DNA from 4 places in the Shigella sp. SIG6 genome. Region 1 is predicted to be linked to each of the others. Evidence: predicted binding sites of a transcription regulator. Region 1 holds the regulator's gene; each other region holds the start of a gene.
What was found. Region 1 encodes PurR, which represses purine synthesis genes. Its sites were predicted from a motif close to CANGCAAACGTTTGCNTG; they were not measured.
Positions count from the first base shown of each region.

Region 1 (2,206 bases):
CGGCGCGCCCACCATTACGCCAACTGCATAGGCACTGATTAACATTCCGGCAGCGGGAATCGAGACATCCACACCGCGCGCAATGACGGGCAACAAGCCCATTGGCGAGAACTCCGTTGTCCCGATACCAAACGCGCCAATCGCCAGCGCCAGCGCCAGCAACGGATAGTTAATTTTCATGCCTTATCTCCACCTCTTCGCGTCATTACGCGATATTAATTAAAGTGGCGAAAGCATGACAGCAATCACAAAAAAATGAAAATAACAAAAAGAGAAAACACTTTTGCCATTTTGCTAACAAACAGGAAGGAGATGCGAGGGAGAACGCGCTCCCTCGAGAGGAAATCAGTGCAGCGCGGCAGTCAAACCCACGGCTACGATCAAACCGAGGACGATAATCGTTGTTACCAGTGAAAATTTAAGGTCGGTGCTCATCAAGTTTTCTCCTTTTTTATTACCACACAAAAAGTGATATTACGCATTTTTACACACTGTGATGAAAAAATCTCCCGTCATTTATAATGATAAGTGTTTTTACCACTTCCCCTTTTCGTCAAGATCGGCCAAAATTCCACGCTTACACTATTTGCGTACTGGCCATTGACCCCTTCCTGACGCTCCGTGTCGTTTTTCCGGCGTACCGCAACACTTTTGTTGTGCGTAAGGTGTGTAAAGGCAAACGTTTACCTTGCGATTTTGCAGGAGCTGAAGTTAGGGTCTGGAGTGAAATGGAATGGCAACAATAAAAGATGTAGCGAAACGAGCAAACGTTTCCACTACAACTGTGTCACACGTGATCAACAAAACACGTTTCGTCGCTGAAGAAACGCGCAACGCCGTGTGGGCAGCGATTAAAGAATTACACTACTCCCCTAGCGCGGTGGCGCGTAGCCTGAAGGTTAACCACACCAAGTCTATCGGTTTGCTGGCGACCAGCAGCGAAGCGGCCTATTTTGCCGAGATCATTGAAGCAGTTGAAAAAAATTGCTTCCAGAAAGGTTACACCCTGATTCTGGGTAATGCGTGGAACAATCTTGAGAAACAGCGGGCTTATCTGTCGATGATGGCGCAAAAACGCGTCGATGGTCTGCTGGTGATGTGTTCTGAGTACCCAGAGCCGTTGCTGGCGATGCTGGAAGAGTATCGCCATATCCCAATGGTGGTGATGGACTGGGGTGAAGCAAAAGCTGACTTCACCGATGCGGTCATTGATAACGCGTTCGAAGGCGGCTACATGGCCGGGCGTTATCTGATTGAACGCGGTCACCGCGAAATCGGCGTCATCCCCGGCCCGCTGGAACGTAACACCGGCGCAGGCCGCCTTGCCGGTTTTATGAAGGCGATGGAAGAAGCGATGATCAAGGTGCCGGAAAGCTGGATTGTGCAGGGTGACTTTGAACCTGAATCCGGTTATCGCGCCATGCAGCAAATCCTGTCGCAGCCGCATCGCCCTACTGCCGTCTTCTGTGGTGGCGATATCATGGCAATGGGCGCACTTTGTGCTGCTGATGAAATGGGCCTGCGCGTCCCGCAGGATGTTTCGCTGATCGGTTATGATAACGTGCGCAACGCGCGCTATTTTACGCCGGCGCTGACCACGATCCATCAGCCAAAAGATTCGCTGGGTGAAACAGCGTTCAACATGCTGTTGGATCGTATCGTCAACAAACGTGAAGAACCGCAGTCCATTGAAGTGCATCCGCGTTTGATTGAACGCCGCTCCGTGGCTGACGGCCCGTTCCGCGACTATCGTCGTTAATCACCCGTTGCGGGAGTCTCTTCCGGCTCCCGCAGCCACTCCTTATTCAGCGTCTCACTATCGCCGAGATACTCAAGCAGCCAGGTTAACGCAGGCGACATATCATTTTGCTGCCATGTCAGACAACATGCCGAATCCGGGAAGGGGTTTTCCAGTTCAAGTGCTACCCACTTCCCCTCATTAAGCCACGGTTTGGCGAAATGTGTTGGCACCATCCCTATGCATAATCCTGCCGAGATACAGGTTGCCGATGATTCCCAGTCAGGTACGACAAGTCTTTTTTGGTTATCCAGCAACCAGGTAATACGTTTAGGTAGCGTTCGCGAGGTGTCTTCGCGCACCAACGACGGCCAGTTGCGCAACGTATCATCACTGAACGGGCCATCCATCAACGCCAGCGGGTGGTGACTGGCAACAACGCAACTCCAGCTTAGCATCCCCATATCC
Region 1 is NZ_JBQZXC010000001.1:52,034-54,239, reverse strand. Features, by position in the region: gene ACUU1M_RS00270 (MFS transporter) at 1-180, opposite strand, end outside; gene cydH (cytochrome bd-I accessory subunit CydH) at 346-435, opposite strand; gene purR (HTH-type transcriptional repressor PurR) at 734-1,759, shown strand; gene punR (DNA-binding transcriptional activator PunR) at 1,756-2,206, opposite strand, start outside.

Region 2 (2,206 bases), on a different contig from region 1:
CCGCACACCGTCTGGCGCTGGTGGGCGACGCCGCGCATACCATTCACCCACTGGCGGGGCAGGGCGTTAATCTCGGATTTATGGACGCCGCAGAGCTGATTGCTGAACTGAAACGGTTGCATCGTCAGGGTAAAGACATCGGGCAGTACATTTACCTGCGCCGCTATGAACGTAGCCGCAAGCACAGCGCGGCGCTGATGCTGGCTGGTATGCAGGGTTTTCGCGATCTCTTTTCCGGCGCTAATCCGGCGAAAAAACTGCTGCGTGATATTGGTTTGAAACTGGCCGACACGCTTCCTGGCGTTAAGCCGCAACTTATCCGCCAGGCAATGGGATTAAACGATTTGCCTGAATGGCTGCGTTAAAAATTTCTCCTCTGTTGTTTATTTGATACCCATCACACTTTCATCTCCCGGTTTTTTCGCCGGGAGATTTTCCTCATTTGAAATAAACTAATTTCACCTCCGTTTTCGCATTATATTTTCTAATGCCATGATTTTTTGATTTAGTGTTTTTTGACATTTTTTTAGCTCTTAATATTGTCTTATTCAAATTGACTTTCTCATCACATCATCTTTGTATAGAAATTGGTGTATTTTTTGGTTTTTTATTCTGTCGCGATTTTTGCATTTTTTAACCATAAGCTAATGTGATGATCAATTTTACCTTATGGTTAACAGTCTGTTTCGGTGGTAAGTTCAGGCAAAAGAGAACGATTGCGTTGGGGACCGGGAGTGGCTCCGATGCTGGGTTTTGTGGTGATAATTTCACCATGAAAAAGTTGTCAGCCCCGCTTATTCAATGAGGACAAGATGGCACAACAGACTCCTTTGTACGAACAACACACGCTTTGCGGCGCTCGCATGGTGGATTTCCACGGCTGGATGATGCCGCTGCATTACGGTTCGCAAATCGACGAACATCATGCGGTACGTACCGATGCCGGAATGTTTGATGTGTCGCATATGACCATCGTCGATCTCCGCGGCAGCCGCACCCGGGAGTTTCTGCGTTATCTGCTGGCGAACGATGTGGCGAAGCTCACCAAAAGCGGCAAAGCCCTTTACTCGGGGATGTTGAATGCCTCTGGCGGTGTGATAGATGATCTCATCGTCTACTACTTTACTGAAGATTTCTTCCGCCTCGTTGTTAACTCCGCCACCCGCGAAAAAGACCTCTCCTGGATTACCCAACACGCTGAACCTTTCGGCATCGAAATTACCGTTCGTGATGACCTTTCCATGATTGCCGTGCAAGGGCCGAATGCTCAGGCAAAAGCTGCCACACTGTTTAATGATGCTCAGCTTCAGGCGGTGGAAGGGATGAAACCGTTCTTTGGCGTGCAGGTGGGCGATCTGTTTATTGCCACCACTGGTTATACCGGTGAAGCGGGCTATGAAATTGCGCTGCCCAATGAAAAAGCGGCCGATTTCTGGCGTGCGCTGGTGGAAGCGGGCGTTAAGCCCTGCGGTCTGGGGGCGCGTGACACGCTGCGTCTGGAAGCGGGCATGAATCTTTATGGTCAGGAGATGGACGAAACTATTTCTCCTTTAGCCGCCAACATGGGCTGGACTATCGCCTGGGAACCGACAGATCGTGACTTTATCGGTCGTGAAGCCCTGGAAGTGCAGCGTGAGCATGGTACAGAAAAACTGGTTGGTCTGGTGATGACCGAAAAAGGCGTGCTGCGTAATGAACTGCCGGTACGCTTTACCGATGCGCAGGGCAACCAGCATGAAGGCATTATCACCAGCGGTACTTTCTCCCCGACGCTGGGTTACAGCATTGCGCTGGCGCGCGTGCCGGAAGGTATTGGCGAAACGGCGATTGTGCAAATTCGCAACCGTGAAATGCCGGTTAAAGTGACAAAACCTGTTTTTGTGCGTAACGGCAAAGCCGTCGCGTGATTTACTTTTTTGGAGATTGATTGATGAGCAACGTACCAGCAGAACTGAAATACAGCAAAGAACACGAATGGCTGCGTAAAGAAGCCGACGGCACTTACACCGTTGGTATTACCGAACATGCTCAGGAGCTGTTAGGCGATATGGTGTTTGTTGACCTGCCGGAAGTGGGCGCAACGGTTAGCGCGGGCGATGACTGCGCGGTTGCCGAATCGGTAAAAGCGGCGTCAGACATTTATGCGCCAGTAAGCGGTGAAATCGTGGCGGTAAACGACGCACTGAGCGATTCCCCGGAACTGGTG
Region 2 is NZ_JBQZXC010000016.1:28,793-30,998, forward strand. Features, by position in the region: gene ubiI (FAD-dependent 2-octaprenylphenol hydroxylase) at 1-365, shown strand, start outside; gene ACUU1M_RS04790 (hypothetical protein) at 439-522, opposite strand; gene gcvT (glycine cleavage system aminomethyltransferase GcvT) at 813-1,907, shown strand; gene gcvH (glycine cleavage system protein GcvH) at 1,931-2,206, shown strand, end outside.
Region 2: the regulator PurR is predicted to act here: its motif matches at 706-723, upstream of gcvT (glycine cleavage system aminomethyltransferase GcvT).

Region 3 (2,206 bases), on a different contig from region 1:
AATAGCCCCCTGTTGAATATACTGGTTATTTATACAGGTAAAATAACCTAATGACAACAGGAAGCTACGATTTTTATTGTTTAACGGACCAGCGTACCGTTTCCCCGGCGAGGAATGGCACCAGGGTGTCATCAGTCAGTGCGATGCTTTCAGCAACCTGTTGCTCTTCACGTACCAGTTCGATGAATGTGTCGTTGACCGGCAAGCCATAGAACTGCGGGCCGTTTACAGAACAGAATGCTTCAAAGTGCTGCAGAGCATTCATCTCTTCAAAGACGGTAGCGTAACTGCCCAGCGCGGTTGGGGCGTTGAAGCAGCCCGCGCAGCCGCAACTGCTCTCTTTGCGATGACGTGCATGTGGCGCAGAATCCGTACCGAGGAATACTCGATTAAAACCGCTGGCGACCAGTTCACGCAATGCCTGTTGGTGAATATTGCGTTTGAGGATGGGTAAACAATACAGGTGCGGACGTACGCCACCAACCAGCATATGGTTGCGGTTAAACATCAGATGCTGCGGAGTGATGGTGGCAGCCAGCCGTTCATTTCCGTCACGGACATAGTCGGCAGCATCTTTGGTGGTGATGTGCTCAAAAACGACTTTCAGCGCAGTCAGGCGCTGGCGCAGAGGTTCCATCACGCTTTCTATAAAGCGCGCTTCACGATCAAAAATGTCGATATCTGCATGTGTCACTTCACCATGCACCAGTAGCGGCATACCGATTTTTTCCATGCGCTCAAGTACCGGCATGATTGCGTCAATTGACGTCACGCCGTGGCTGGAGTTAGTGGTTGCGTTTGCCGGGTAAAGTTTTGCAGCGGTGAACACGCCTTCATTAAATCCGCGCTCCAGCTCATTAGGATCCAGCGAATCTGTTAAATAACAGGTCATCAATGGGGTGAAATCGTGCCCGGCAGGTACGGCGTCAAGAATACGTTGGCGATACGCCACGGCAGCCTCAACTGTGGTCACGGGCGGAGCCAGATTGGGCATTACGATAGCCCGTCCATAAATTTCGCTGGTATACGGCACGACAGTTTTTAACATGTCGCCATCGCGGAGGTGAAGGTGCCAGTCGTCTGGGCGGCGGATCTTTAATACCTGGGATGGTGCAGTCATTAATCTCTATGCTCCGGCTGAAGGGATGTTTTTGCCGGACACAAAGGATAAGCGGAAACGTTTTCCTTTGCACGAAAAATAAAGGGCGCGAATGCGCCCTCGTCATTAATCCGTAAACGGAATGACAATTTCGCCTGGCTTCACTTCAATGCCTTTCGCCAGTTTTTTCGCCATTGCTTCGCCCTGACTGCCATCTTCGCGCAGGATGTAAGCAGGTTGCTGGTTAAAGTAATTGCGTAATGCCTGGTTCAAATAGGGAAGCAACGTTTGCATCACCGTTTGCATTTTTTCCGGTTGTACCGTCGCATCGACCACTTCCATCTCTTTCAGGAAGATCGCACCTTTTTCTTTATCAAACACGGGCAGCGCTTTCAGCTTCAGTTTCATGGTCGCTTTCTGACTACCGAACAGGGAGTTCATGTCCAGATTGGCGTCTCCGGTTAGGGTAACCTTATTCGGCTCTTCGCGACCAATTTGGCTGGTCAAGTTTGTCAGAACAATATGGGCGTCAGCCACGCCGGGTAAACCGATATCTTTTGAGAAATTATTATGTTTCGCAAGCGACTGGTTAATTTCTTGTTCGGTGATGGTGTATTGGGTGAGTTGATTACAGCCAACGAGCAGGCCACTGACGATCAATGCAGCGGCAAATAAAAACTTGTTCATGGTAGTCCTCGACATGAAATCTGCGTCAATATCCTGACACAACGCAGCATGTGTCACCAGCGATAAACTCGCCAGCAGAAAAAACTGAAAACGGCGGCAACCCGCGAATACAGGCTGCCGCGGCGGGTCAGGATTAAATCGCCATTGATGATAACAAATTGATTTGTGTCTGTTTCGCCATATTATCGCGGTAATCAGCAACGCGGCTTGGCCAGTTGATTCCGGCTACCAGCGTCAGATTACGCAGTAGCGGAAATAGCTGAATATCATCTTCCGAAAGTTCGCCATTCACGGCGTTCGGTTTGACGATCAGTTTGTCCAGCGCACGCAAATCATCGCTGATATTCTTAATCAGACCGTCAGAGTGGGCCAGCAGGTCGGCAAAATTACCCGCGCTGGCCTCTTTCTTGTCGACGAAAT
Region 3 is NZ_JBQZXC010000002.1:87,538-89,743, reverse strand. Features, by position in the region: gene pyrC (dihydroorotase) at 74-1,120, opposite strand; gene ACUU1M_RS00970 (lipoprotein) at 1,226-1,786, opposite strand; gene grxB (glutaredoxin 2) at 1,920-2,206, opposite strand, start outside.
Region 3: the regulator PurR is predicted to act here: its motif matches at 1,171-1,188, upstream of pyrC (dihydroorotase).

Region 4 (2,206 bases), on a different contig from region 1:
TATGCGTAAACCGGGTAACGTGCGCAGATGTCGAGAACTTTACCTTTGATGCGCTCGATAACTGCTTCATCATTGATGCTGTCCAGCACGTCACACATCCAGCCAGCCAGTTCTTTCGCTTCGGCTTCTTTAAAGCCGCGACGGGTAATCGCCGGAGTACCTACACGAATACCGGAGGTCACAAACGGGCTCTTCGGATCGTTCGGTACGCTGTTTTTGTTGACGGTGATGTTAGCACGGCCCAGAGCGGCGTCTGCTTCTTTACCGGTCAGGTTTTTATCAACCAGATCAACCAGGAACAGGTGGTTATCAGTGCCGCCGGAAACCACTTTGTAGCCGCGCTCGAGGAACACTTCTACCATCGCTTTAGCGTTTTTCGCGACCTGCTGCTGGTAAGTTTTGAACTCAGGCTCCATCGCTTCTTTCAGAGCAACCGCTTTACCGGCGATTACGTGCATCAACGGACCGCCCTGACCACCAGGGAAAACGGCAGAGTTCAGTTTTTTGTACAGCTCTTCGCTACCACCTTTCGCCAGGATCAGGCCGCCGCGCGGACCCGCCAGGGTTTTGTGAGTGGTGGTAGTAACAACGTGAGCATGAGGAACCGGGTTCGGGTAGACGCCAGCAGCAACCAGGCCCGCAACGTGCGCCATATCAACGAACAGATAAGCACCGATGCTGTCAGCGATTTCACGCATTTTCGCCCAGTCAACCACGCCGGAATATGCAGAGAAACCACCGATAATCATTTTCGGCTTGTGTTCTTTGGCTTGTTTTTCCAGATCGGCGTAATCGATATGACCGGTAGCATCGATACCGTAAGGAACGATGTTGTACAGTTTACCGGAGAAGTTAACCGGAGAACCGTGAGTCAGGTGACCGCCATGCGCCAGGTTCATACCCAGAACGGTATCACCTGGTTCCAGCAGCGCGGTGTAGACCGCAAAGTTAGCCTGGGAGCCGGAGTGCGGCTGGACGTTAGCGTAGTCAGCGCCGAACAGTTCTTTCGCACGATCGATCGCCAGTTGTTCAACGATATCAACATACTCGCAACCGCCGTAGTAGCGTTTGCCCGGATAACCTTCAGCATATTTGTTGGTCAGCTGAGAACCCTGCGCCTGCATTACGCGCGGGCTGGTGTAGTTTTCGGAGGCGATCAGTTCGATGTGCTCTTCCTGACGTACTTTTTCCTGCTCCATAGCCTGCCACAGTTCGGCATCATAATCGGCAATGTTCATTTCACGCTTTAACATCCGCATCTCCTGACTCAGCTAACAATAAAATTTTTGGCCTTTATAGGCGGTCCTGTTGGACAACGGCGAACAGTATAACCGAATCATTGTGCGATAACAGGTCTTGACAAAGGAATTTACGCAAACGATTACCTTCAGGCTACGCAAGGCTTTGGAGAATAAAGAGCTTGCAACCGGAAACGGATTTCTTTTCAGGTTTGTGATGCAAATTTTTCACTTCATCACATTCTTTCTGAAAAACACCAAAGAACCATTTACATTGCAGGGCTATTTTTTATAAGATGCATTTGAGATACATCAATTAAGATGCAAAAAAGGAAGACCATATGCTTGACGCTCAAACCATCGCTACAGTAAAAGCCACCATCCCTTTACTGGTGGAAACGGGGCCAAAGTTAACCGCCCATTTCTACGACCGTATGTTTACTCATAACCCAGAACTCAAAGAAATTTTTAACATGAGTAACCAGCGTAATGGCGATCAACGTGAAGCCCTGTTTAACGCTATTGCCGCCTACGCCAGTAATATTGAAAACCTGCCTGCGCTGCTGCCAGCAGTAGAAAAAATCGCGCAGAAGCACACCAGCTTCCAGATCAAACCGGAACAGTACAACATCGTCGGTGAACACCTGTTGGCAACGCTGGACGAAATGTTCAGCCCGGGGCAGGAAGTGCTGGACGCGTGGGGTAAAGCCTATGGTGTACTGGCTAATGTATTTATCAATCGCGAGGCGGAAATCTATAACGAAAACGCCAGCAAAGCCGGTGGTTGGGAAGGTACTCGCGATTTCCGCATTGTGGCTAAAACACCGCGCAGCGCGCTTATCACCAGCTTCGAACTGGAGCCGGTCGACGGTGGCGCAGTGGCAGAATACCGTCCGGGGCAATATCTCGGCGTCTGGCTGAAGCCGGAAGGTTTCCCGCATCAGGAAATTCGTCAGTACTCTTTGACT
Region 4 is NZ_JBQZXC010000062.1:14,043-16,248, reverse strand. Features, by position in the region: gene glyA (serine hydroxymethyltransferase) at 1-1,253, opposite strand, end outside; gene hmpA (NO-inducible flavohemoprotein) at 1,580-2,206, shown strand, end outside.
Region 4: the regulator PurR is predicted to act here: its motif matches at 1,371-1,388, upstream of glyA (serine hydroxymethyltransferase).